3 regions of the Pseudomonas sp. JE3303 genome follow, and region 1 is predicted to be linked to each of the others. Evidence: predicted binding sites of a transcription regulator. Region 1 holds the regulator's gene; each other region holds the start of a gene.
The links. The regulator FliA, encoded in region 1, starts transcription of late flagellar genes. The targets are predictions, from matches to a motif close to CTAAAGTTTNNNNNNNNNNNGCCGNTAA.
Positions count from the first base shown of each region.

Region 2: AC0ZZU_RS20640 (flagellar protein MotY) is a predicted target of FliA. The motif match lies at 3,399-3,426, and genes of this name have one in related genera.
Region 3: AC0ZZU_RS07790 (methyl-accepting chemotaxis protein) is a predicted target of FliA. The motif match lies at 4,261-4,288, and genes of this name have one in related genera.

Region 1 covers NZ_JBWGIF010000014.1:80,108-87,874, forward strand. Annotated here, with positions in the region: gene flhF (flagellar biosynthesis protein FlhF) at 1-287, shown strand, start outside; gene fleN (flagellar synthesis regulator FleN) at 402-1,235, shown strand; gene fliA (RNA polymerase sigma factor FliA) at 1,232-1,972, shown strand; gene AC0ZZU_RS19830 (chemotaxis response regulator CheY) at 2,074-2,448, shown strand; gene AC0ZZU_RS19835 (protein phosphatase CheZ) at 2,467-3,255, shown strand; gene AC0ZZU_RS19840 (chemotaxis protein CheA) at 3,268-5,451, shown strand; gene AC0ZZU_RS19845 (protein-glutamate methylesterase/protein-glutamine glutaminase) at 5,497-6,627, shown strand; gene AC0ZZU_RS19850 (flagellar motor protein) at 6,627-7,367, shown strand; gene motD (flagellar motor protein MotD) at 7,371-7,767, shown strand, end outside.
Region 2 covers NZ_JBWGIF010000015.1:45,121-52,887, forward strand. Annotated here, with positions in the region: gene AC0ZZU_RS20625 (response regulator) at 1-75, opposite strand, end outside; gene AC0ZZU_RS20630 (hypothetical protein) at 463-978, shown strand; gene AC0ZZU_RS20635 (argininosuccinate synthase) at 1,049-2,266, opposite strand; gene AC0ZZU_RS20640 (flagellar protein MotY) at 2,394-3,362, opposite strand; gene pyrC (dihydroorotase) at 3,494-4,540, shown strand; gene rnt (ribonuclease T) at 4,537-5,208, shown strand; gene AC0ZZU_RS20655 (peroxiredoxin) at 5,274-5,876, opposite strand; gene AC0ZZU_RS20660 (bacterioferritin-associated ferredoxin) at 6,089-6,307, shown strand; gene bfr (bacterioferritin) at 6,506-6,976, shown strand; gene grxD (Grx4 family monothiol glutaredoxin) at 7,044-7,376, opposite strand; gene AC0ZZU_RS20675 (molybdopterin-dependent oxidoreductase) at 7,466-7,767, opposite strand, start outside.
Region 3 covers NZ_JBWGIF010000004.1:164,187-171,953, forward strand. Annotated here, with positions in the region: gene gbcA (glycine-betaine demethylase subunit GbcA) at 1-1,062, opposite strand, end outside; gene gbcB (glycine-betaine demethylase subunit GbcB) at 1,344-2,444, shown strand; gene AC0ZZU_RS07790 (methyl-accepting chemotaxis protein) at 2,571-4,253, opposite strand; gene AC0ZZU_RS07795 (hypothetical protein) at 4,472-4,702, shown strand; gene AC0ZZU_RS07800 (cell division protein ZapA) at 4,699-5,001, shown strand; gene AC0ZZU_RS07805 (threonine aldolase family protein) at 5,216-6,256, opposite strand; gene glyA (serine hydroxymethyltransferase) at 6,514-7,767, shown strand.

The DNA.
Region 1 (7,767 bases):
CCGCCGCCTACCACAGCTACAAGCGCTGTGGCCTGGCCGGTTGCATCCTGACCAAACTCGATGAAACAGGCAGCCTCGGCGAAGTGCTGAGCCTGGTCATCAGTCATGAACTTCCCGTGGCCTACCTGACCGACGGACCACGGATTCCTGACGATCTTCACCTGCCACGCCGTCACCAGCTGGTGAGCCGCGCGGTCAGTGTGCAGATGCAGGAGGAGCCCAGCGAGGAGGCCATGGCCGACATGTTCGCTGATCTCTACCACAACCCAGGCAGGCGAGCAGGTTGAGGGTCATAATATTGCAAACAACCTACATCAAGGGGTTGCCCGGCAAGTGCCTGGCATTCACAGCGCAATCCCTCATGTGGCCCGGGTTCAAGCGAGACAAGGTAATAAGACAACATGGGTAGCATGCATCCCGTACAGGTGATTGCCGTAACCGGTGGTAAAGGTGGCGTCGGCAAGACAAACGTGTCAGTGAACCTCTCGCTGGCGCTGGCTGAGCTTGGCCGTCGGGTCATGCTGCTGGACGCAGACCTGGGGCTGGCCAACGTCGACGTGTTGCTGGGCCTTACGCCCAAGCGCACGCTGGCCGATGTGATCGAGGGTCGCTGCGAGCTGCGCGACGTGCTCCTGGTGGGGCCGGGTGGCGTGCGCATCGTGCCCGCCGCCTCGGGCACCCAGAGCATGGTGCATCTGGCGCCGGCGCAGCACGCAGGCCTTATCCAGGCCTTCAGCGAGATTGGCGACAACCTCGATGTGCTGGTGATCGACACCGCGGCCGGTATCGGCGACTCGGTGGTCAGTTTCGTGCGCGCCGCCCAGGAAGTGCTGCTGGTGGTCTGCGACGAGCCGACCTCCATCACCGACGCCTATGCGCTGATCAAGTTGCTGAACCGTGACTATGGGATGAATCGTTTCAGAGTGCTCGCCAACATGGCTCAAAGCCCTCAGGAGGGACGCAACCTGTTCGCCAAGCTGACCAAGGTCACCGACCGCTTCCTCGACGTAGCACTGCAATACGTCGGCGCCGTGCCATACGACGAGTGCGTGCGCAAGGCGGTACAGAAGCAGCGGGCCGTGTACGAGGCCTTCCCTCGGTCCAAATGCGCACTGGCGTTCAAGGCCATCGCGCAGAAGGTCGACAGCTGGCCATTGCCCGCCAACCCGCGCGGTCATCTGGAATTTTTCGTCGAGCGCCTGGTGCAACCCACCAGCGCAGGACCGGTGTTATGAACGCGAGCGGTTTCAAGATGTATCCCAAAGCTTCGCGCGACGCCCAGTACGAGCTGGTCGAACGCTACGCGCCTCTGGTCAAGCGGATCGCCTATCACCTGCTGGCACGCTTGCCTGCGAGTGTGCAGGTCGAGGATCTGATCCAGGCCGGCATGATCGGCCTCCTGGAAGTGGCCAACAAATACGACGCCAGCAAGGGCGCCAGTTTCGAGACCTATGCCGGTATCCGCATTCGAGGGGCCATGCTCGACGAGGTGCGCAAGGGCGACTGGGCACCGCGTTCGGTGCACCGCAACACGCGCATGGTCAGCGACGCGATCCGCGCCGTTGAATCAAAAACCGGCCGTGACGCTAAAGATCACGAAGTTGCGGCCGAACTCCAGTTGGGTCTCGATGATTACTACGCGATTCTCAACGATACGTTGGGCAGCCGCCTGTTCAGCTTTGACGACCTTTTGCAGGACGGCGAGCACGAAGGCCTGCACGAGGACGGCGCCAGCGCCCAGGTCGAGCCCTCGCGTGACCTGGAAGACGAGCGCTTCCAGGCGGCCCTGGCCGATGCCATCGCCAACCTGCCAGAGCGTGAGCGCCTGGTGCTGGCGCTGTACTACGACGAAGAGCTGAACCTCAAGGAAATCGGTGAGGTGCTTGGGGTCAGCGAGTCGCGTGTCAGCCAGTTGCACAGCCAGTGCGCAGCGCGTCTGCGCAGCCGCCTCGGGGAATGGCGGGCGCGTTGAACCGACTGTTCACAGTGTTTTTTTGTGGTGCCGAATTGATTGAGCACGCGCTCAGCGCTGAGCGCGTTTAAGACTGCTTGGAGGTCTAATTGAACAAAGACATGAAAATCCTCATCGTTGACGACTTCTCGACGATGCGGCGGATCATCAAGAACCTGTTGCGTGACCTGGGCTTCACCAATACCCAGGAAGCCGACGACGGCACCACCGCGCTGCCGATGCTTGAGAGCAGTCATTTCGACTTTCTCGTGACTGACTGGAACATGCCCGGCATGTCCGGTATCGACCTGCTGCGCAAGGTGCGCGCCGATGAGCGCCTCAAGCACCTGCCGGTACTGATGGTCACGGCCGAAGCCAAGCGCGACCAGATCATCGAAGCGGCGCAGGCCGGCGTCAACGGCTACGTGGTCAAGCCTTTCACCGCGCAAGTACTCAAAGAAAAGATCGAAAAGATCTTCGAACGCGTCAACGGCTGAGTCACGTCAGGGGGCGTCATGGAGTCAACACAATCGTCTTTGGGGGAGTTTGAATCGACCCTGAAGAAACACGCCCAGGAACTGGTCGAGAGCCTTGAACGGGGGCGCTTCGGCGAGGCGGTGCAGCTGATTCATCAGCTCAACCAGACCCGCGACCGTGGCCTGTACCAGGAAGTCGGCAAGCTCACCCGCGAGCTGCACAGTGCGATCGTCAGTTTCCAGATCGACCCGCGCATGCCGCAGGCCGAGGAAATGTCGCAGATCACCGATGCCACCGAGCGCCTGTCCTACGTGGTCAGGCTCACCGAGGGCGCGGCCAACCGGACCATGGACCTGGTGGAGGACAGCACGCCGGTGTTGAACTCGCTGGCGTCCGAGGCCCAGTCACTGAGCGTCGACTGGCAGCGCTTCATGCGCCGCGAGGTCGCGGCGCCGGAGTTTCGTGAGCTGGCCAAGCGCGTCGACAGTTTCCTGACGCGCAGCGAGGAGGGCAACCGCAAGGTCGCCGGGCATCTCAACGACATTCTGCTGGCCCAGGACTACCAAGACCTGACCGGCCAGGTGATCAAACGGGTGACGCAACTGGTCACCGATGTGGAAAGCAACCTGCTCAAGCTCGTGCTGATGGCCAGTCAGGTCGACCGGTTTGCCGGTATCGAACATGACCATGAGCAGCTGCGTGCTGAAAAAGATCAAGAAATACATCCGACTCGGGGTGAAGGTCCGCAGATTCATGCCGATAAGCGTGAAGACGTTGTGTCCGGTCAGGACGATGTCGACGATCTGCTGTCCAGCCTTGGTTTTTAGGGAGCACCTTTGATGAGTTTCGGCGCCGATGAAGAAATCCTTCAGGATTTCCTGGTAGAAGCCGGCGAGATCCTTGAGCAACTGTCCGAGCAATTGGTCGAGCTGGAAAGCCGGCCCGATGATGCCGACCTGCTCAATGCGATCTTTCGCGGTTTTCACACTGTAAAAGGGGGCGCCGGCTTCCTCCAGCTCAATGAGCTGGTGGAGTGCTGCCATATCGCCGAGAACGTGTTCGACATCCTGCGCAAGGGCGAGCGGCGCGTGGACGCGGAACTGATGGACGTGGTCCTGGAAGCTCTGGACACGGTCAACAGCATGTTTGGCCAGGTTCGCGAACGCAGCCCCGTCACACCGGCCACGCCTGAGCTGCTGGATGCCTTGGCGCGCCTTGCCGAGCCCGGCGCAGCCGCACCTGTGGTAGCGGCGCCGGTCATCGAGGCGCCCGCCGCCAGCGATGACATCACCGACACCGAGTTCGAGCAATTGCTCGACTCGCTCGATGCAATCAAGGCTCAGGCCCAGGCTGCCGAGCAGCTGCAAGGCGAGGTGCCTGGCGCCACCGCGGGTGACGAGATCACCGATGCCGAGTTCGAGTCGCTGCTCGACCAGCTGCACGGCAAGGGCCAGTTCGTGCCCGATGTCGTCAGCCCTGTCGTCGAGAAGACGCCCGCCGCGGCGCCTGTCGGGGACGAGATCACCGATGACGAGTTCGAGGCACTGCTCGACCAGTTGCACGGCAAGGGCACCTTTGCCGCCGATGCGCTGCCCGCAGCCAGCACCGCGCCTGCCGCTCCGGCCACCGGCAACCAAGCGCCCGCCGAGCACATCAGCGAGCACGAATTCGAAGCCTTGCTCGATGAGCTGCATGGCAAGGGCAAGTTTTCCGACAGCGCCGTGGCGAACGCCGCGCCTGCTCCTGCCGCCAAGCCACAGGCCGCCGCGCCAGCCAGGCCAGCCCCTGTCGCCAAGCCTGGGATACCGGCCCGTGCCGGTGCGCCTGGCGCCGAAAAGCCTGCGGTCAGCGAAGCGGAAACCACGGTGCGCGTCGATACCGCGCGCCTGGACGAAATCATGAACATGGTCGGCGAACTGGTGCTGGTGCGTAACCGCCTGGTGCGCCTGGGCCTGAACAGCGGCGACGAGGCCATGTCCAAGGCCGTGTCGAACCTGGACGTCGTCACCGCCGACCTGCAGACCGCGGTCATGAAGACGCGCATGCAGCCGATCAAGAAGGTCTTCGGGCGCTTCCCGCGGCTGGTCCGGGACTTGGCCCGCCAGCTCAGGAAAGAGATCAACCTGGAGCTGGTCGGCGAAGAGACCGACCTGGACAAGAACCTCGTCGAGGCCCTGGCCGACCCGCTGGTCCACCTGGTGCGCAACGCCGTGGACCATGGCATCGAATCCCCTGAAGAGCGCGAGGCCGAAGGCAAGGCGCGTGGCGGCAAGGTGGTGCTGTCGGCCGAGCAGGAGGGTGACCATATCCTGCTGTCGATCTCCGATGACGGCAAGGGCATGGACCCCAACGTGCTGCGTGCCAAGGCCGTGGAAAAGGGCCTGATGGACAAGGACGCCGCCGAGCGACTGAGCGAGTCGGACTGCTACAACCTGATCTTCGCCCCGGGTTTCTCGACCAAGACCGAGATCTCGGACGTGTCGGGCCGCGGTGTGGGCATGGACGTGGTCAAGACCAAGATCTCCCAGCTCAACGGCTCGATCAACATCTTCTCGGCCAAGGGCCAGGGTTCGAAGATCGTCATCAAGGTGCCATTGACCCTGGCGATCATGCCGACCCTGATGGTCATGCTGGGCAACCAGGCGTTTGCCTTCCCGCTGGTCAACGTCAACGAGATCTTCCACCTCGACCTGTCGCGCACCAACGTGGTCGACGGCCAGGAAGTGGTGATCGTGCGCGACAAGGCCTTGCCGCTGTTCTACCTCAAGCGCTGGCTGGTGCGCTCCGCTGCCCATGAAGAGCAGCGGGAAGGCCATGTGGTGATCCTGTCGGTCGGCACCCAGCGCATCGGTTTTGTCGTCGACCAGCTGGTCGGCCAGGAAGAAGTCGTGATCAAGCCGCTGGGCAAGATGCTCCAGGGCACCCCCGGCATGTCGGGCGCCACCATCACCGGTGACGGGCGCATTGCGCTGATCCTCGATGTACCGAGCATGCTCAAGCGTTACGCCGCCCGGCGTATTTGATTTCGGCGGCGTGACCTGGCGGTTGCGCCGTCCAATGGAGTGTTTATGGCAGTCAAGGTCCTGGTGGTGGATGATTCCGGTTTCTTCCGCCGGCGCGTCTCGGAAATTCTCTCGGCAGACCCGACCATCAAGGTGGTGGGGACTGCGGCCAACGGCAAGGAAGCGATAGACCAGACCCTGGCGCTCAAGCCCGATGTGATCACCATGGACTATGAAATGCCCATGATGGATGGCATCACCGCCGTGCGTCACATCATGCAGCGCTGCCCGACGCCCGTACTGATGTTCTCATCGCTCACCCACGAAGGCGCGCGCGTGACGCTCGACGCGCTGGATGCCGGTGCCGTGGATTACCTGCCGAAGAATTTCGAGGACATCTCGCGCAACCCGGACAAGGTCAAGCAGATGCTGTGCGAGAAGGTCCACACCTTGTCGCGCAGCAATCGCCGCTTCGGCGGCCTTGCCGCATCTGTGGCCGCCGCGTCCCCAGCCCCGGCGCCGAACGCTGCGGCGCCTGCCAGCAGCCTTGCCGGCGGTGCAGCCCTGCGCACGCCCATGGCCCCGGCCCGCAGCGCGGCGCCTGCACACGCACATTCGCCGGCACCCAAGCGCAAGCCTTACAAACTGGTCGCCATCGGTACCTCGACCGGCGGCCCTGTGGCCCTGCAGCGGGTGCTGACCCAGCTGCCGGTGAATTTCCCGGCGCCGATCGTGCTGATCCAGCACATGCCGGCGGCGTTCACCAAGGCTTTCGCCGAACGCCTCGACAAGCTCTGCCGCATCCGCGTCAAGGAAGCCGAAGACGGTGATGTACTGCGCCCGGGCCTCGCCCTGCTGGCGCCCGGTGGCAAGCAGATGATGGTCGACGGCCGCGGCACGGTGAAGATCCTCCCCGGTGACGAGCGCCTCAACTACAAGCCCTGCGTGGACATCACCTTTGGGTCGGCCGCCAAGTCCTATGGCGACAAGGTGCTCTCGGTGGTGCTCACCGGCATGGGCGCCGACGGGCGCGAGGGCGCGCGCCTGCTCAAGCAGGGCGGCAGTACCGTGTGGGCCCAGGACGAGGCGAGCTGCGTGATCTATGGCATGCCGATGGCGATCGTCAAGGCCAACCTGGCCGATGCGGTGTACAGCCTGGACGAGATCGGCAAGCACCTGGTCGAGGCGTGCGTCTGATGGATGTCCTGAGCCTCATCGGCATCATCCTCGCCTTTGTCGCCATCATCGGCGGCAACTTCCTCGAAGGTGGGCATATCTCGGCGCTGGTCAACGGCCCGGCGGCGCTGATCGTGCTGGGCGGTACCCTGGCGGCCTCGCTGCTGCAGTCGCCCCTGAGCGCGTTCAAGCGCGCCATGCAGATACTGATCTGGATCTTCTTCCCGCCGCGGGTCGACCTGGCCGGCGGTATCGACCGGGTCGTCAACTGGAGTCTCACGGCGCGCAAGGAAGGCTTGCTGGGCCTCGAAGGCGTGGCTGACGCGGAGCCCGACCCGTACGCTCGCAAGGGCTTGCAGCTGCTGGTCGACGGCGCCGAGCCAGAGGCTATCCGGAGCATTCTCGAAGTGGACTTTCTCACCCAGGAAAGCCGCGATATCCAGGCAGCCAAGGTGTTCGAAAGCATGGGCGGCTACGCGCCGACCATCGGCATCATCGGCGCGGTCATGGGCCTTATTCACGTGATGGGAAACCTGGCCGATCCGGCGCAGCTGGGCAGCGGCATCGCCGTGGCCTTTGTCGCGACCATTTATGGCGTGGCCAGCGCCAACCTGATCCTGCTGCCGGTGGCGAGCAAGCTCAAGGCCGTCGCCATGCGCCAGTCGCGCTACCGCGAGATGCTGCTCGAGGGCCTGCTGTCGATCGCCGAAGGTGAAAACCCGCGTTCTATCGAGCTGAAGCTGCAAGGCTTCATGGAGTAACGCATGGCCCGCCGTCGCAAGGTCGAAGAGCCCGAAAACCACGAACGCTGGCTGGTGTCGTACGCCGACTTCATCACCTTGCTGTTCGCGTTTTTCGTGGTCATGTATTCGATTTCCTCGATCAACGAGGGCAAGTACAAGGTGGTGTCCGAGGCGCTGCTCGGGGTGTTCAACGACCCCGCGCGGAGCATGAAGCCGGTTCCTGTCGGAGATGAGCAGCCGCTGAGCGTCAAGCCGGCGGAGCCGTTGATCAAGGACAGTGAGCAGCTTGACGCAGGCCTCGGGCAAATGGGCAGCGATGCGCTCAAGACCATTGCCGATGACGTCCGCGATGCTTTTGGCGACCTGATCAAGTCGGATCAGATGACAGTGCGCGGCAACGAGCTGTGGATAGAGATCG
Region 2 (7,767 bases), on a different contig from region 1:
GCCATGCCGCTCCATCAGCATGCGTACGGCCAGACGAATAACCGGGTGATCATCCACGATCAACACTTTATTCATGGGATATCCAAAGTTTCGGTATTTTTCTAGTTTTGAAGTCGCACGATAGCCTAACAGGACACAGTCGAGGACCACGACCACCCTCACACTTACATGCAAGGAGAGAACCTACGCGATTAACGGAAACTTCCTACAAAGCGCATCATTCTGTAACGGTTGTCGATCAACTAGCATGAATCGACCACGCAGCAAAACTAGCACTACCCGTCAGTCGGCTCCCCCTCAATTCATCCGTTCGTAGTGCAGGAAATTTCTTTATTTAGGGATGGCAAGCATCATCCAATTGCACACCAACCGGAATTGATTCCGCATGGCGAAATGCCGCACGGTTCTGCACGTTGAACAGCCGTGCTAAAGGTGATCCACGCACCGAAAGGCAACCCAGAAATGAGCCGTGTAGAACCTACCAGTCCGCTGACCATAATCGCCATATTCGCCGGCATCATCGAAGCCTCGGCCCTGGCATCGTTACCTTTTCTGAGCGAGGGCAGCCAGACTATCTACACATGGTTTCTCGTGTGCTTCCCCTTTTTCCTGACAGTGCTGTTTTTCCTGACCCTCAACTTCAACTACAAATCACTGTATATCCCGGTAGCCAAAGCAGAGCCCACGCCTCCGCCAGCAGCGGTTGCCGAGGACGCGCCACCAGACCCGGGACGTGCACATGCGCTGCCCAGCCTGGCCGCACCCCGTGGCGGAGCGGCGCCGCCAGCAGAGGCCAAGGATGTAATCACCATCGCGCTGTCGGGCGATGACGCGCGGGCGGTCATCGAGAAGCAGCTCTCGCGCAGCATGGACCAGCAACCCGCCAAGGCATTCAGCTGGGTGATCTACAACCTGGACACGCAGACGTGCATCACCGTCAATGTGCGCCCCATGGAGGCGCACGAACCCGTTGCATGAGGGCAAGGAAGCTTTCCAGCGCCCATGAAAAAACCCGGCCAGGCCGGGTTTCTTGTACAGCGATCAAGCCTTACAGCAGCGAGCGGCCTTTGTTGGCGGCAATGCGCATGCGCAGGGCGTTGAGCTTGATGAAGCCAGCGGCATCAGCCTGGTTGTAGGCGCCGCCGTCTTCCTCGAAGGTCGCGATGTTGGCATCGAACAGCGAGTCATCCGACTGGCGGCCGACAACCATGACGTTACCTTTGTACAGCTTCAGGCGAACCACGCCATTCACGTTGACCTGGGAGGCGTCGATCATCTGCTGGAGCATCACGCGCTCCGGGCTCCACCAGTAGCCGGTGTAGATCAGGCTGGCGTACTTGGGCATCAACTCGTCTTTGAGGTGAGCGACTTCGCGGTCCAGGGTGATCGACTCGATGGCGCGGTGGGCCTTGAGCATGATGGTGCCGCCCGGGGTCTCGTAGCAGCCGCGGGACTTCATGCCGACGTAACGGTTCTCGACGATGTCCAGGCGACCGATGCCGTTGGCACCGCCGATCTGGTTCAGCTCGGCCAGTACGGTGGCTGGGGTCTTCTCGACGCCGTCGATGGCAACGATGTCACCATTGCGGTAGGTCAGCTCGATGTAGGTTGCCTTGTCCGGGGCGTTCTCTGGCGAGACGCTCCACTTCCACATGTCTTCCTCGTGCTCGGTCCAGGTATCTTCAAGGACACCGCCCTCGTAGGAGATGTGCAGCAGGTTGGCGTCCATCGAGTACGGCGATTTCTTCTTGCCGTGGCGCTCGATAGGGATGCCGTGCTTCTCGGCGTAGTCCATCAGCTTTTCGCGGGACAGCAGGTCCCACTCACGCCATGGAGCAATGACCTTGACGCCCGGCTTGAGCGCGTAGGCGCCCAGTTCGAAACGAACCTGGTCGTTGCCCTTGCCGGTAGCGCCGTGGGAAATGGCGTCGGCGCCAGTTTCATTGGCGATCTCGATCAGGCGCTTGGCGATCAGCGGACGGGCGATCGAAGTACCCAGCAGGTACTCGCCTTCGTAGACAGTGTTGGCGCGGAACATCGGGAATACGTAGTCACGCACGAACTCTTCGCGCAGGTCGTCGATGTAGATTTCCTTGACGCCCATGGCCTGTGCCTTGGCGCGGGCCGGCTCGACCTCCTCGCCTTGACCCAGGTCAGCGGTGAAAGTCACCACTTCGCAGTTGTAGGTATCCTGCAGCCACTTGAGAATCACCGAAGTATCAAGGCCGCCGGAATACGCCAGTACGACCTTTTTTACGTCCGCCATGCCATCACTCCACGCGTTGTACGGAAAGCCGTCGATTCTACCGCTCTTGCCGCAGAATTTACAGTGGGGCGACAGCTTGTGACGACAAAGCGACAAGAACTGTCGACAGCGCGACGAACGGCAGCGCTCAGGGCGTCTTCGTGACCGCGGCTGCCTGGGGCGCAGGCGGTGGAGCAGCGGGCGGCTGCGCCTCAGCCGGCTTCACATCTCCCGCAGCCCCGGCCTGCAGTGGCTGGGCAACCAAGGCTTCCCTCTCCAGGTGGATGTTGACCCGCCGGTTCCGCGCCCGGTTGGCGGGCGTGGTATTCCTGGCCAGCGGATACCGCTCGCCATGGAAGCGCACGATTATCTGCTCCTCCCGCACACCATGGGCCTTCAGGTATTCGAGGACAGCCAGTGCACGACGGCGCGACACGTCACGGTTGGTCAGACGGTTGCCGCTGTTGTCGGAATGGCCGTCGAGTTCGATGCGGTTGACCGTGGGATCAGCCTTCATGTAGTCGAGGATCAGGTCGAGCCGGGCCCGGGCACTGCCGTCCAATTCGATGCCGCCTCCGGGAAAGCCGACCAGAGTCTGGCGGATCTGGTCGTAGTTCATTGCCAGCAGCTTGCCGGCACATGCCTGATAGTCATCGAACGCCTTGCTGAAGCTCACCGGCAAGACACGTACTTCCATGACCCGGCCGCCCTCGCCGGTGTGATTGCGCACTACCGTGCTGCGGCCATCGAGCAGCCCGTTGATCAAGCGGCTGGCCTGGCCTTGTGAAGTAGTGAACAGCACTCCACTGCGCGCCAGGCGAACCGCGCCAAGATTGATGTCGCCCCGCCCTGGCTGCCAGGGGGCCGCTGCGGCGAGGAGGGTCGCGGTGCCGCCACCCAGCACGCTGCCGCTGGAACGCAGCTGAAAAGTCGCCTGTTCGCCGGCCCGGCGCACGAACTCGCCGCTGCCGAAACCGCTGATAGGCTGGATCAGCCGACACTCGAACTGATCGCCCTCGACTTTCCACTCGATGTTCTCCATGCGAGTCTGGAACGTCAGCGCCATGGCCGGCAGGCTGGCAAACATACTGAACAGGGCTAGATAACGCTGGCGCACGGTCGGCTCCACAGATTTTCACGGCATACCTGCAAGCTATCGGTCGGAACCTGCAAAACTTGATAGCCAGTGCTCGTCCCCGGCTTTTCCGGTAGCATTGATCCTTGAGTTCGACCCGCCTGGAAACCCCAATGTCCGATCGCCTGACCCTCCTGCGTCCCGATGACTGGCACATCCATCTTCGCGATGGCGCTGTCCTGCCACACACCGTCGGTGACGTGGCGCGCACCTTTGCCCGCGCCATCATCATGCCCAACCTGGTACCGCCGGTGCGCAACGCCGCCGAGGCTGGTGCCTACCGTGAGCGCATTCTTGCCGCACGCCCGGCAGGCAGCCGCTTCGAGCCGCTGATGGTGCTGTACCTCACCGACCGTACCCAGCCCGAGGAAATCCGCGCGGCCAAGGCCACCGGCTTCATCCACGCCGCCAAGCTCTACCCGGCAGGCGCCACGACCAACTCCGATTCCGGTGTCACCAGCGTCGACAAGATCTTCCCGGTGCTCGAAGCCATGGCCGAAGTGGGCATGCTGCTGCTGGTGCATGGTGAAGTGACACGTGGCGAGGTCGACGTATTCGATCGCGAGAAGCTGTTCATCGACGAGCACCTGCGCCGAGTCGTCGAGCGTTTCCCGACTCTCAAGGTGGTCTTCGAGCACATCACCACCGCTGATGCCGCGCAGTTCGTCCACGAAGCCCCAAGCAACGTCGCCGCGACCATCACCGCCCAGCACCTGCTGTACAACCGCAACCACATGCTGGTTGGCGGCATCCGCCCGCACTTCTACTGCCTGCCGATTCTCAAGCGCAACACTCACCAGGTGGCGTTGCTGGATGCGGCTACCAGTGGCAGCAGCAAGTTCTTCCTCGGTACCGACTCGGCGCCCCACGCCCGACACGCCAAGGAAGCCGCCTGCGGCTGTGCCGGCTGCTATACCGCCTACGCTGCCATCGAGATGTACGCCGAGGCGTTCGAGCAACGTGGTGCGCTGGACAAGCTTGAAGGCTTCGCCAGCCTGCACGGTCCCGCCTTCTATGGCCTGCCTGTGAATACCGACACCATTACCCTGGTCCGCGAAGAGTGGACCGCACCCGACAGCCTGCCCTTCGGTGAGCAGACAGTCGTTCCGCTGCGCGCCGGTGAAAAACTGCGCTGGCGCCTGCTGGAGGAAAACGTGTGAGCGAAGATCGCTATGATGACGACCAGGACGGTCAAGCGGGCGGCCCGCGTCACCCGATGGCCGAACGCTTTCGCGGTTACCTGCCGGTAGTGGTGGATGTCGAGACCGGCGGTTTCAACAGCGCGACCGACGCACTGCTGGAAATCGCCGCCGTCACCATCGGCATGGATGAAAAAGGCTTCCTGTTCCCTGAACACACCTACTTCTTCCGCGTCGAGCCGTTCGAAGGTGCCAACATCGAGCAGGCCGCCCTGGAGTTTACCGGGATCAAGCTGGACCACCCGCTGCGCATGGCGGTGAGCGAGGAATCAGCCCTGACCGACATCTTCCGAGGTGTGCGCAAGGCGCTGAAAGCCAATGGCTGCAAGCGGGCGATCCTGGTCGGACACAACAGCAGCTTCGACCTGGGGTTCCTGAACGCGGCTGTCGTGCGCAACGACCTCAAGCGCAACCCGTTCCACCCGTTCTCCAGTTTCGATACCGCGACCCTCGCTGGCCTCGCCTACGGCCAGACAGTACTGGCCCGTGCCTGCCAGAGCGCCGACATCGACTTCGATGGCCGTGAGGCTCACTCGGCCCGCTACGACACCGAGAAGACCGCCGAGCTGTTCTGCGGCATCGTCAACCGCTGGAAAGAGATGGGCGGCTGGCGCGACTTCAACGACTGAGTCGTGCTGTAATCGCCACGCATAAAAAAACCGGCCGTAATGGCCGGTTTTCTTATGCGTGGCGATTACAGCTTGCCAGCATTCTCGCTCAGGTAAGCAGCAACGCCTTCAGGCGATGCGGTCATGCCCTTGTCGCCTTTCTTCCAGTTGGCCGGGCAGACTTCGCCGTGCTCTTCGTGGAATTGCAGGGCATCGACCAGACGCAGCAGCTCGTCCATGTTGCGGCCCAGCGGCAGGTCGTTGACGATCTGCGAGCGGACTACGCCCTTGTCGTCGATCAGGAATGCGCCACGGAAGGCCACGCCGCCTTCGGACTCAACGTCGTAGGCCTTGCAGATCTCGTGGGAGATGTCAGCTGCCAGGGTGTACTTGACCTGGCCGATGCCGCCCTTCTCGACCGGGGTGTTGCGCCAGGCGTTGTGAGTGAAGTGCGAGTCGATCGAAACGCCGATCACTTCGACGTTGCGCGCCTGGAAGTCAGGGATGCGATTGTCCAGGGCGATCAGCTCGGACGGGCAGACGAAGGTGAAGTCCAGTGGATAGAAGAACACCAGGCCATATTTGCCCTTGATGGCCGAAGCCAGGTTGAAGCTGTCGACGATTTCGCCATTGCCGAGTACGGCGGCGACGGTGAAGTCCGGGGCTTGTTTACCAACGAGCACGCTCATTCGATATCTCCTGATGGTGTTGAAAAGGCGGCCCGAGCGACCTATGCCGCTCGGCGCACACAAAGGCCGGCCATCATACACCGCTTGAGGTGACAGGCCGAATGCAACCGCTGGTCGGCCGGCGCACAAAGCTCACGCCTGTGCTTTGACAAGCATTCTCATTACCATTAGTCTCCAGAACATCAAGCCGCAACCAGTGATGGTCAGACTTTATGTATGTGTGTCTTTGTGTTGGTGTAACCGACGGACAGATCCGCGATGCGATCTATGAAGGATGCTGCAGCTACAAGGAAGTTCGAGCCGCCACCCAGGTTGGCACCCAGTGTGGGAAATGTGCCTGCCTTGCCAAGGAAGTGGTACGTGAAACCCTCACCGAACTGCAGGCCAGCCAGGCTGCCCTGCCCTATCCCGTGGAATTTACCGCGGCGTAAAAGTGCCCAATTTCAAGAACCGGACTCAGTGTCCGGTTTTTTTATGCCTGTAATTCAAACAGTTAGGACTAAGACGCGGTTCAAAAACATTCTTATTCCGATTAATTTTCATTTATTATTCAATAACTTAGGTTTGACAGCAGAACTGCTCAAGCTCAAAATCCTGCTTATCGGCACATTTGAAGGGCAGGCTCCACCATGAAAGGCGACATTAGCGTCATCCAGCATCTCAACAAGATCCTCGGAAACGAGCTGGTCGCCATCAACCAGTATTTCCTGCATGCGCGCATGTACGAGGACTGGGGCCTGGAGAAGCTCGGCAAGCACGAGTACAAGGAATCCATCGACGAGATGAAGCACGCTGACAAACTGATCAAGCGTATTCTCTTCCTTGAAGGCATTCCCAACGTCCAGGACCTGGGCAAGCTGCTGATCGGCGAGCACACCCGCGAGATGATCGAGTGCGACCTCAAGATCGAGCAGAAAGCGCTGATCGACCTGAAGGCGGCCATTGCCCACTGCGAGACCGTCGGCGACTTCGGCAGCCGCGACATGCTCGAAGACATTCTCGAGTCCGAGGAAGAGCACATCGACTGGCTTGAAACCCAGCTCAGCCTGATCGACAAGATCGGCCTGGAGAACTACCTGCAGTCGCAGATGGGGGAGTAAACCAGCACTGCTGTACTGCGCAATAAAAAAAGCCCCGCATCAGCGGGGCTTTTTTATTGCATGCGGCTTATGCCTGATCGGCAGCCTTGGCAACAGCGTCCTTGATCAGGGTCTGCAATTCGCCGTTGGCGTGCATCTCGATCATGATGTCGCTACCGCCGACCAGCTCGCCGCCTACCCACAGCTGTGGGAAGGTCGGCCAGTTGGCGTACTTGGGCAGGTTGGCGCGGATTTCGGGGTTCTGCAGGATGTCGACGTAAGCGAACTTCTCGCCGCAACCCATAACGGCTTGCGCCGCCTTGGCCGAAAAGCCGCACTGCGGGGCATTCGGCGAGCCTTTCATGTAAAGCAGAATGGTGTTGTTGGCAATCTGCTCTTTGATCGTTTCGATGATATCCATGAAGCACCTCGGCTGAACTTTCCGACTCCATCGTCGGCACGGTGACGCATTGTATCGGAAAGCCGAGCGGCATGCTCGGCCTTGCCTCGTCAGGCCGCTACCACTTCTACCGGCACGCCGTTCAGGGCGGCATTGCCCGATACGGCGTCGCGCAGGTGTTCGTCGGTCAGGTCGTTGGCGCTGACGCCGGGCTGACCGTTGGCGATCTCGAGTTGCGCGCCTTTCAGGCCGTGTCCGTAGCCATGGGGCAGGCTCACCACGCCCGGCATGACTTCATCACTGGCCAGGACCTGCACTCGCACGCTGCCGACCCGGGATTTCACTTGCACCCATTGACCATCCTGCAGGCGACGCGCTTCGAGGTCGCTTGGATGCATCAGCAACTGGTGAC
Region 3 (7,767 bases), on a different contig from region 1:
GACGCCTTCGACGGCGTCCTTGTGCACGATCCACTTGGTGCTGACCAAGGTCTCCTGGGCGCTGATAGGCCATACGGTGAAGACGATGATGTGGTCGCCCATGCAGTGGTTCCAGGAGTGCGGCAGGTGCAGGATGCGCATCGAGCCCAGGTCCGGGTTCTTGATGCGGCCCATGAGCTTCTGCACGGCCTGCTTGCCATCCATGGTCATCGACACGGTGCCCTTGAGCAGCGGCATGCGCACGATGCGGTTGCGCAGGCCGAAGCTTGCGTGGGCGTAGGGGATCTTCTCGGCATCCCAGGCAGCTGCCGAGGCGGCGACGTGGTCCTTGAAAGCCTGGTCGGCGCGGGGGTCGGTGACGTCGTCCCATTCCAGCAGCGTCTTGAGCAACTCGGGGTGCGAAGCGTTGCAGTGGTAGCACTCGCGGTTGTTTTCCAGCACCAGCTTCCAGTTGGCCTTCTCCATCAAGGTGGTCTGCACCGCCACCTTGGTGTTCTCCATGTCGTACGGTTCCATGTAGTGCGACAGGGTCGCCAGGAACTCGTCGATCGCCGGTGGGTTCTCGGCCAGGCTGATGAAGATGTAGCCGCCGGCGGTCTTCACGTTCACAGGCTTGAGGCCGTACTGCTTCATGTCGAAGTCGGCCCCCATCTCGGTGCCGGCGAACAGCAGGCGGCCGTCGAGCTCGTAGGTCCATTGATGGTAGTGGCAGACCAGCTTGGCCACCTTGCCCTTTTCGCTGGTGCACAAGCGCGAGCCACGGTGACGGCAGACGTTGTGGAAGGCATGTACCTGGCCTTCGGCGCCACGAATCACGATGATCGGGTTGGTGCCGACCTGCAGAGTCAGGAAGTTGCCCTTGGCCGGGATTTCGCAGGTCATGCCGGCGATCAGCCATTCCTTCTGGAAGATCTCCTGCATGTCGATCTGGAACAGACGCTCGTCGTTGTAGAAAGGTTGCGGCAGCGAGAAAGTGCGCTCGCGCGTCTGCAGCATTTCGGCGGTGGCGCCGCGTGCTGCTTCCAGTGGATCGCCCAGGCTCAGGGTTGCGGTGACGTCCATCGTGTGGTCCTCATGGCCAGTAAAGGCCGGCGAAAGTGGCTAATCGTTCTTGTGCGACGCAGGGCTGAAAATCAGCGTGTTGTTATGGCGTGGAGTGTGCGTTCGCCGGGGCCGCGAACCTTATCCATGGACGACATGGCCGAATCCGTTCCCGACGCGCCAGCCCCTGTAGCTCAAGGCTGGTCGCGATAAGCACGCCGATGTCGCGGATGGGAATGTACGCCGCCCGCACCTTGAGCATTATCTCTCCCATCAAGCCGCAGTCGGCCGTGGAGACGAGCATGTCCAACCCCTTCCTCAATCCGGTCACGACCCAGACCTGGGCCAACGGCCGCCACATCGTGCGGTGCGTCAAGGTCATCCAGGAGACCTGGGACGTCCGCACCTTCTGTTTCATGGCCGACCAGCCGATTCTGTTCTTCTTCAAGCCCGGCCAGTTCGTGACCCTTGAGCTTGAGATCGAAGGCCAGCAAGTGATGCGCTCGTACACCATTTCGAGCGCGCCGTCGGTGCCCTACAGCTTTTCGGTAACCATCAAGCGCGTGCCGGGCGGGCGCGTTTCGAACTGGCTGCACGACACGCTGCACGAAGGCCAGGAGCTGGCGGTGCACGGGCCGGTGGGGCTGTTCAATGCCATCGATTTTCCCGCGGCAAAGATGCTCTACCTCAGCGGTGGTGTCGGCATCACGCCGGTGATGTCCATGGCGCGCTGGTTCTACGACACCAACGCCAATGTCGACATGACCTTCGTGCACAGCGCACGCTCGCCCAAGGACATCATCTACCATCGCGAGCTGGAGCAGATGGCCTCGCGGATCCCCAATTTCAGCCTGCATATCATCTGCGAGAAGCATGGCCTGGGCGAGCCGTGGGCGGGGTACCGCGGTTACCTGAACCACAAGCTGCTGGAGCTGATCGCGCCGGACTTCATGGAACGTGAGGTGTTCTGCTGCGGCCCGACGCCGTACATGACCGCGGTCAAGCGGCTGCTCGAAGGCGCGGGTTTCGACATGAGCCGGTACCACGAGGAGTCATTTGGCGCCACGCCGCCCGAAGCCAAGGCCGATGCCGTCGAGCACGCCGAGCAGGCGGCCGATGCGCCGGAAGTCGACGCCGCCGAGCTCAACCTGGTGGAGTTCATCGGCAGCGACAAGAGCATCCGCGTGGCTCCGGGCGAGACCGTGCATGCCGCGGCGGCCAAGGTCGGCCTGATGATCCCCAAGGCCTGCGGCATGGGTATCTGCGGCACCTGCAAGGTGCTCAAGCTGGGCGGAGAGGTGGAGATGGATCACAACGGCGGCATCACCGAGGAAGATGAGGCCGAGGGGTACATCCTGTCGTGCTGCAGCGTGCCGAAGGGTGATGTGCGGATCGATTACTGATCCAGATTCGCAAGTGCCCCATTCGCTGGCAAGCCAGCTCCCCACAGGTACAGCGCAGATCTCACCATCAGCGCAGTACCTGTGGGAGCCGGCTTGCCAGCGAATGGGGCACCGCGGATCTTCGGGTCAGACGCGGAAGCGCGCCACCAGCCCATTCAGATCCACCGCCAACCGCGACAGCTCGGCACTCGCCGCGCTGGTCTGGTGCGCACCGGTTGCCGACTGTACCGACAGGTCGTTGATATTCACGAGGTTGCGGTCCACTTCCCGCGCCACCTGAGCCTGCTCTTCGGCGGCGCTGGCGATCACCAGGTTGCGCTCGTTGATCTGCGCCACCGCGCTGGCAATGCTGTCCAGCGCAAGGCCGGCGCCGCGGGCGATGTTCAGGGTCGACTCCGCGCGCTCGGTGCTGTTGCGCATCGAGTCGACCGCCTGCCCGGTACCGCCCTGGATACTGCCGATCATTCGTTCGATTTCGCTGGTCGACTGCTGGGTGCGGTGGGCCAGGGCGCGAACCTCGTCGGCCACCACGGCAAAGCCGCGGCCCGCTTCACCGGCCCGTGCCGCCTCGATGGCGGCGTTGAGCGCCAACAGGTTGGTCTGGTCGGCCAGGCCGCGGATCACGTCCAGGACCTTGCCGATATCCCGCGATTCGGTCGCCAGGTTGCCGATCAACTGCGCCGTGGCCTGTACGTCGCCGCTCATGCGTTCGATGGCGCCAACGGTCTCGAGCACCAGGTCGCGGCCATCGCCAGCCGAACGGGTGGCTTCGCTCGACGCTTGCGAGGTGCTCACGGCATTGCGCGCCACTTCTTCGACAGCGCTGGTCATTTCGGTGACGGCCGTGGCCGCCTGCACGATTTCGTTGTTCTGCTGCTGCAGGCCGCGGGCGCTTTCCTCGGTAACGCAGTTGAGCTCCTCGGCTGCCGAGGCCAGCTGGGTGGCGGAACCTGCAATCAGCTGCAGGGTGTCACGCAGCTTGTCCTGCATCTTTGCCATGGCACGCAGCAGGCGCGCGGCCTCGTCGGTTCCTTCGGCATGCACGGCCTTGGTCAGGTCGCCATCGGCGATGCGCTCGGCAGCGTCCAGTGCTTCATTGATCGGGTTGACGATGCTGCGGGTCAGCAGCCAGGCGCAGAGGAAAGTCAGCAGGCTGGCGGCCACCAGCAGGGCGATGACCAGTGTCACGGCGCCGGAGTACTGGCCAGCTGCGGTAGCGTTGGTACGGCGGGTCTGCTCGGTGTTGATCCGCACCAGGTCGTCCATCACCTTGTTGATCTGCTCGGAGTTGGCCAGCAGGTCTGTGTTGAGCAGGGTGCGCAATGCGTCGAGCTGGTCGGCCTGGCTCAGCACGAGCATGCGCGATTCGATCTGCCGGTACTGGCCGAGCAACTGGCGGTACAGCTCATAGCCTGCGCGCTCGTCCGCCCCTTCGACCAGGAGCTGGTAGGCCGCGAGAGTCTTGTCGATCTCTGCGTTGCGCTGTTCAAGCAGGCGCAGAGTGTCCCGCTGGGTCTCTGGCTCGCGGTTGAGCAGCAGGCGGTAGGAGAGGGTGCGCATGCGCAGGTTCAGGGCAGTCAGCTCGCCCAGGTTCTTGATGCTCGGGACACTGATGGTCTCGATGGCAACGCCCGCCTGGCGGATCTTGCTCATCTGGTTGAGGGCGAACACGCCCAGGCCGAGCATCAGCGCGCCGATCAAGGCAAACCCCAGGAGCGCACGGGGGGCGATATTCATGTTGCGAAGGGACATTTGAGGTAACCAGGCAAGGACAAGGGGGCGCGCGATCCATGCGACAGAATGGGACATGCCATGCCTATCGGTCGTGACCGGCGAGTCTTGAGTATCCGGCGTTGCAAATATGAGCCGCCGGTTGGGATTCCTGACCAATGGTGGGGCGAAGCAGGAACAAGATCGTTATCCGCCGGTCAATCTGCACCAGGCCAAGGCCTCTACTCCCGATATCCCTGGCGAGGGCGCAAGGTTTTCTTTATCGTGTCCGCCTTTGCACCAACCGAGAACGTCTCATGCTGGAATCATCCCTGAATCAACTCGAGCAACTGGTTACCGACCTGGTACAGAAGAACACTCAGCTGGGCGAGCAGAACGAGCGCCTGGCCCAGGAGCTGGCCCAGTCCAAGGAAGAGAACGACAGCCTGCAGCTGAACCTGATGGAGCTGGAAGAGAAGAACGGCGCTACCGCCGCGCGCATCCAGGCCCTGGTCGAGCGCGCCAGCGCTGGCGCCGTCAGCGCATGAAACTGCAAGCGCAGCCGATCAATGTCGTGTCGATCCTGGGCAGCGACTATTCGATCAAGGCGCCCGAAGGCCAGGAGCAGACACTGTCCAAGGCCGTGCAGATGCTCAACGCCTCGCTGGCTGACACCAAGCGCCTGTACCCGACCTTGATCGGCGACAAGCTGCTGGTGCTGGCGGCGCTCAACCTGTGTTCGAAGCAGATCGATCTGCAGCGCGAGCATCAGGAGACGCTTGACCGGTATCAAGAGCAGGTCAGCGCCACGGTCGATGTGATTGCCCGCAAGATCGGCGACGCCTGACTGTTCGGCGCCTAAGGTCTGCGTAGGAGCGGCCTTGTGTCGCGAAGCGGCCCTAAGATCGCATAGGCGCTACAAGGGCCGGCTGAATGCGGTGTTCCCTGCCAGCATTGCAAAACCTGGTACTGATGCGCTTCGGTGAGGGCTTTGCCCTCATTTCGCGCGGTCCGGCGTCCCGGCACAAGGCCGCTCCTACAAAAAAGCCCACACCGCGGTCTCAGGCTGACAGCACCGCGCGGATATCCCCCGCCAGCGCCCGCACGCGCTCTTCCTCGGTATCCCACGAACACATGAACCGCGCCCCACCGCTGCCGATGAAGGTATAGAACCTCCAGCCCTTGCCTCGCAGTGCTTCGATCGCCGCCTCTGGCATCTGCAGGAACACCCCGTTGGCCTCCACCGGGAACATCAGTTCAACGCCCGGTACATCCTCGACCAGCCCCGCCAGCAATTGCGCGCAGTGATTGGCATGCGCCGCGTGGCGCAGCCAGGCGCCGTCTTCAAGCAGCCCCACCCACGGTGCCGACAGAAAGCGCATCTTCGAGGCCAGCTGCCCGGCCTGCTTGCAGCGATAGTCGAAGTCTTCGGCCAGGGCGCGATTGAAGAACAGGATCGCCTCGCCCACCGCCATGCCGTTCTTGGTCCCGCCAAAGCACAGCACATCGACGCCGGACTTCCATGTCAGCTCGGCCGGCGTGCAGCCCAGGAACGCGCAGGCGTTGCTGAAGCGGGCACCGTCCATGTGCAGGTTCAGGCCCAGCTCCTTGCACGTGGCGCTGATGGCCTTGAGTTCGTCCGGCCGATAGGCGCTGCCGACCTCTGTGGCCTGGGTGAGCGTGACCACGCGCGGCTTGGGGAAGTGGATGTCCTGGCGCTTGAGGGCGACCTCACGGATGGATTCTGGGGTCAACTTGCCGTCGACGCTGCGCGCGGTGAGCAGCTTGGAACCGTTGGAGAAGAACTCCGGCGCACCGCATTCGTCGGTCTCGACGTGGGCGGTTTCCGAGCAGATCACGCTGTGATAGCTCTGGCAGAGGGAAGCGAGGGCCAGGGAGTTGGCCGCCGTGCCATTGAAGGCAAAAAACACCTCGCAGTCGGTTTCGAACAGCTCGCGGAAGTATTCCGAGGCCCGCGCCGTCCATTGGTCGTCGCCGTAGGCGCGGTCGTGGCCGTGGTTGGCCTTCTCCATGGCCGCCCAGGCTTCGGGGCAGATACCGGAATAGTTGTCGCTGGCGAATTGCTGGCTTTTATCTGTCATGACACTGTCCTGTGAACGACGCAGGAAAGCACTCTAAACCATCGTTCGAGGGGTTGCCTATACAACCTGAGACACTGCTCCCGCGGTGTCTGCGGCGTTCACGCGAACCATCCGGGCGCAACGTTTCACACCAATGTCGTAAACGCGCCATTGCAAGGCGTGCGCAGGCATCTGGATACCCCGTGCCAGTCATACCATCGCTGCAAAGGGTCATTGAACCCTACAGACAAGAAATGATCGCTGCCGGGAGATAGACAATGTTCAGCAAGCAAGACCAGATCCAGGGTTACGACGATGCACTGCTGGCGGCGATGAATGCCGAGGATCAGCGTCAGGAAGACCACATCGAGCTGATCGCCTCGGAAAACTACGCCAGCAAGCGCGTCATGCAGGCCCAGGGCAGCGGCCTCACCAACAAGTATGCCGAAGGCTATCCAGGCAAGCGCTACTACGGTGGCTGCGAACACGTCGACAAGGTCGAGCAACTGGCCATCGACCGCGCCAAGCAGCTGTTCGGCGCCGATTTCGCCAACGTCCAGCCGCACTCGGGCTCTTCGGCCAACAGCGCCGTGTACCTGGCGCTGCTGCAAGCCGGCGACACCATCCTCGGCATGAGCCTGGCCCACGGCGGCCACCTCACCCACGGCGCCAAGGTGTCGTCCTCGGGCAAGCTGTACAACGCCGTGCAGTACGGTATCAACACTGACACCGGCCTGATCGACTACGACGAAGTCGAGCGTCTGGCTGTCGAGCACAAGCCGAAGATGATCGTCGCTGGCTTCTCGGCCTACTCCAAGACGCTGGACTTCCCCCGTTTCCGCGAGATCGCCGACAAGGTCGGTGCACTGCTGTTCGTCGACATGGCCCACGTGGCCGGTCTGGTCGCGGCGGGTCTGTACCCGAACCCGCTGCCCTACGCCGACGTGGTCACCACCACCACCCACAAGACCCTGCGCGGTCCACGTGGCGGCCTGATCCTGGCCAAGTCCAACGAGGCGATCGAGAAAAAGCTCAACGCTGCCGTGTTCCCCGGTGCCCAGGGTGGCCCGCTGATGCATGTCATCGCTGCCAAGGCCGTGTGCTTCAAGGAAGCCCTCGAGCCTGGCTTCAAGGTCTACCAGCAGCAGGTCATCGACAACGCCCAGGCCATGGCCCAGGTGTTCATCGACCGCGGCTTCGATGTGGTCTCCGGTGGTACCGACAACCACCTGTTCCTGGTCAGCCTGATCCGTCAGGGCCTCACCGGCAAGGACGCCGACGCCGCCCTTGGCCGCGCTCATATCACCGTCAACAAGAACGCCGTGCCGAACGACCCGCAGTCGCCGTTCGTCACCTCGGGCCTGCGTATCGGCACCCCCGCTGTTACCACCCGCGGCTTCAAGGTTGCCCAGTGCACCGCGCTGGCCGGCTGGATCTGCGACATCCTCGACAACCTCGGCGATGCCGATGTCGAGGCTGACGTGGCAAAAAATGTCTCGGCGCTGTGCGCAGATTTCCCGGTTTACCGCTGA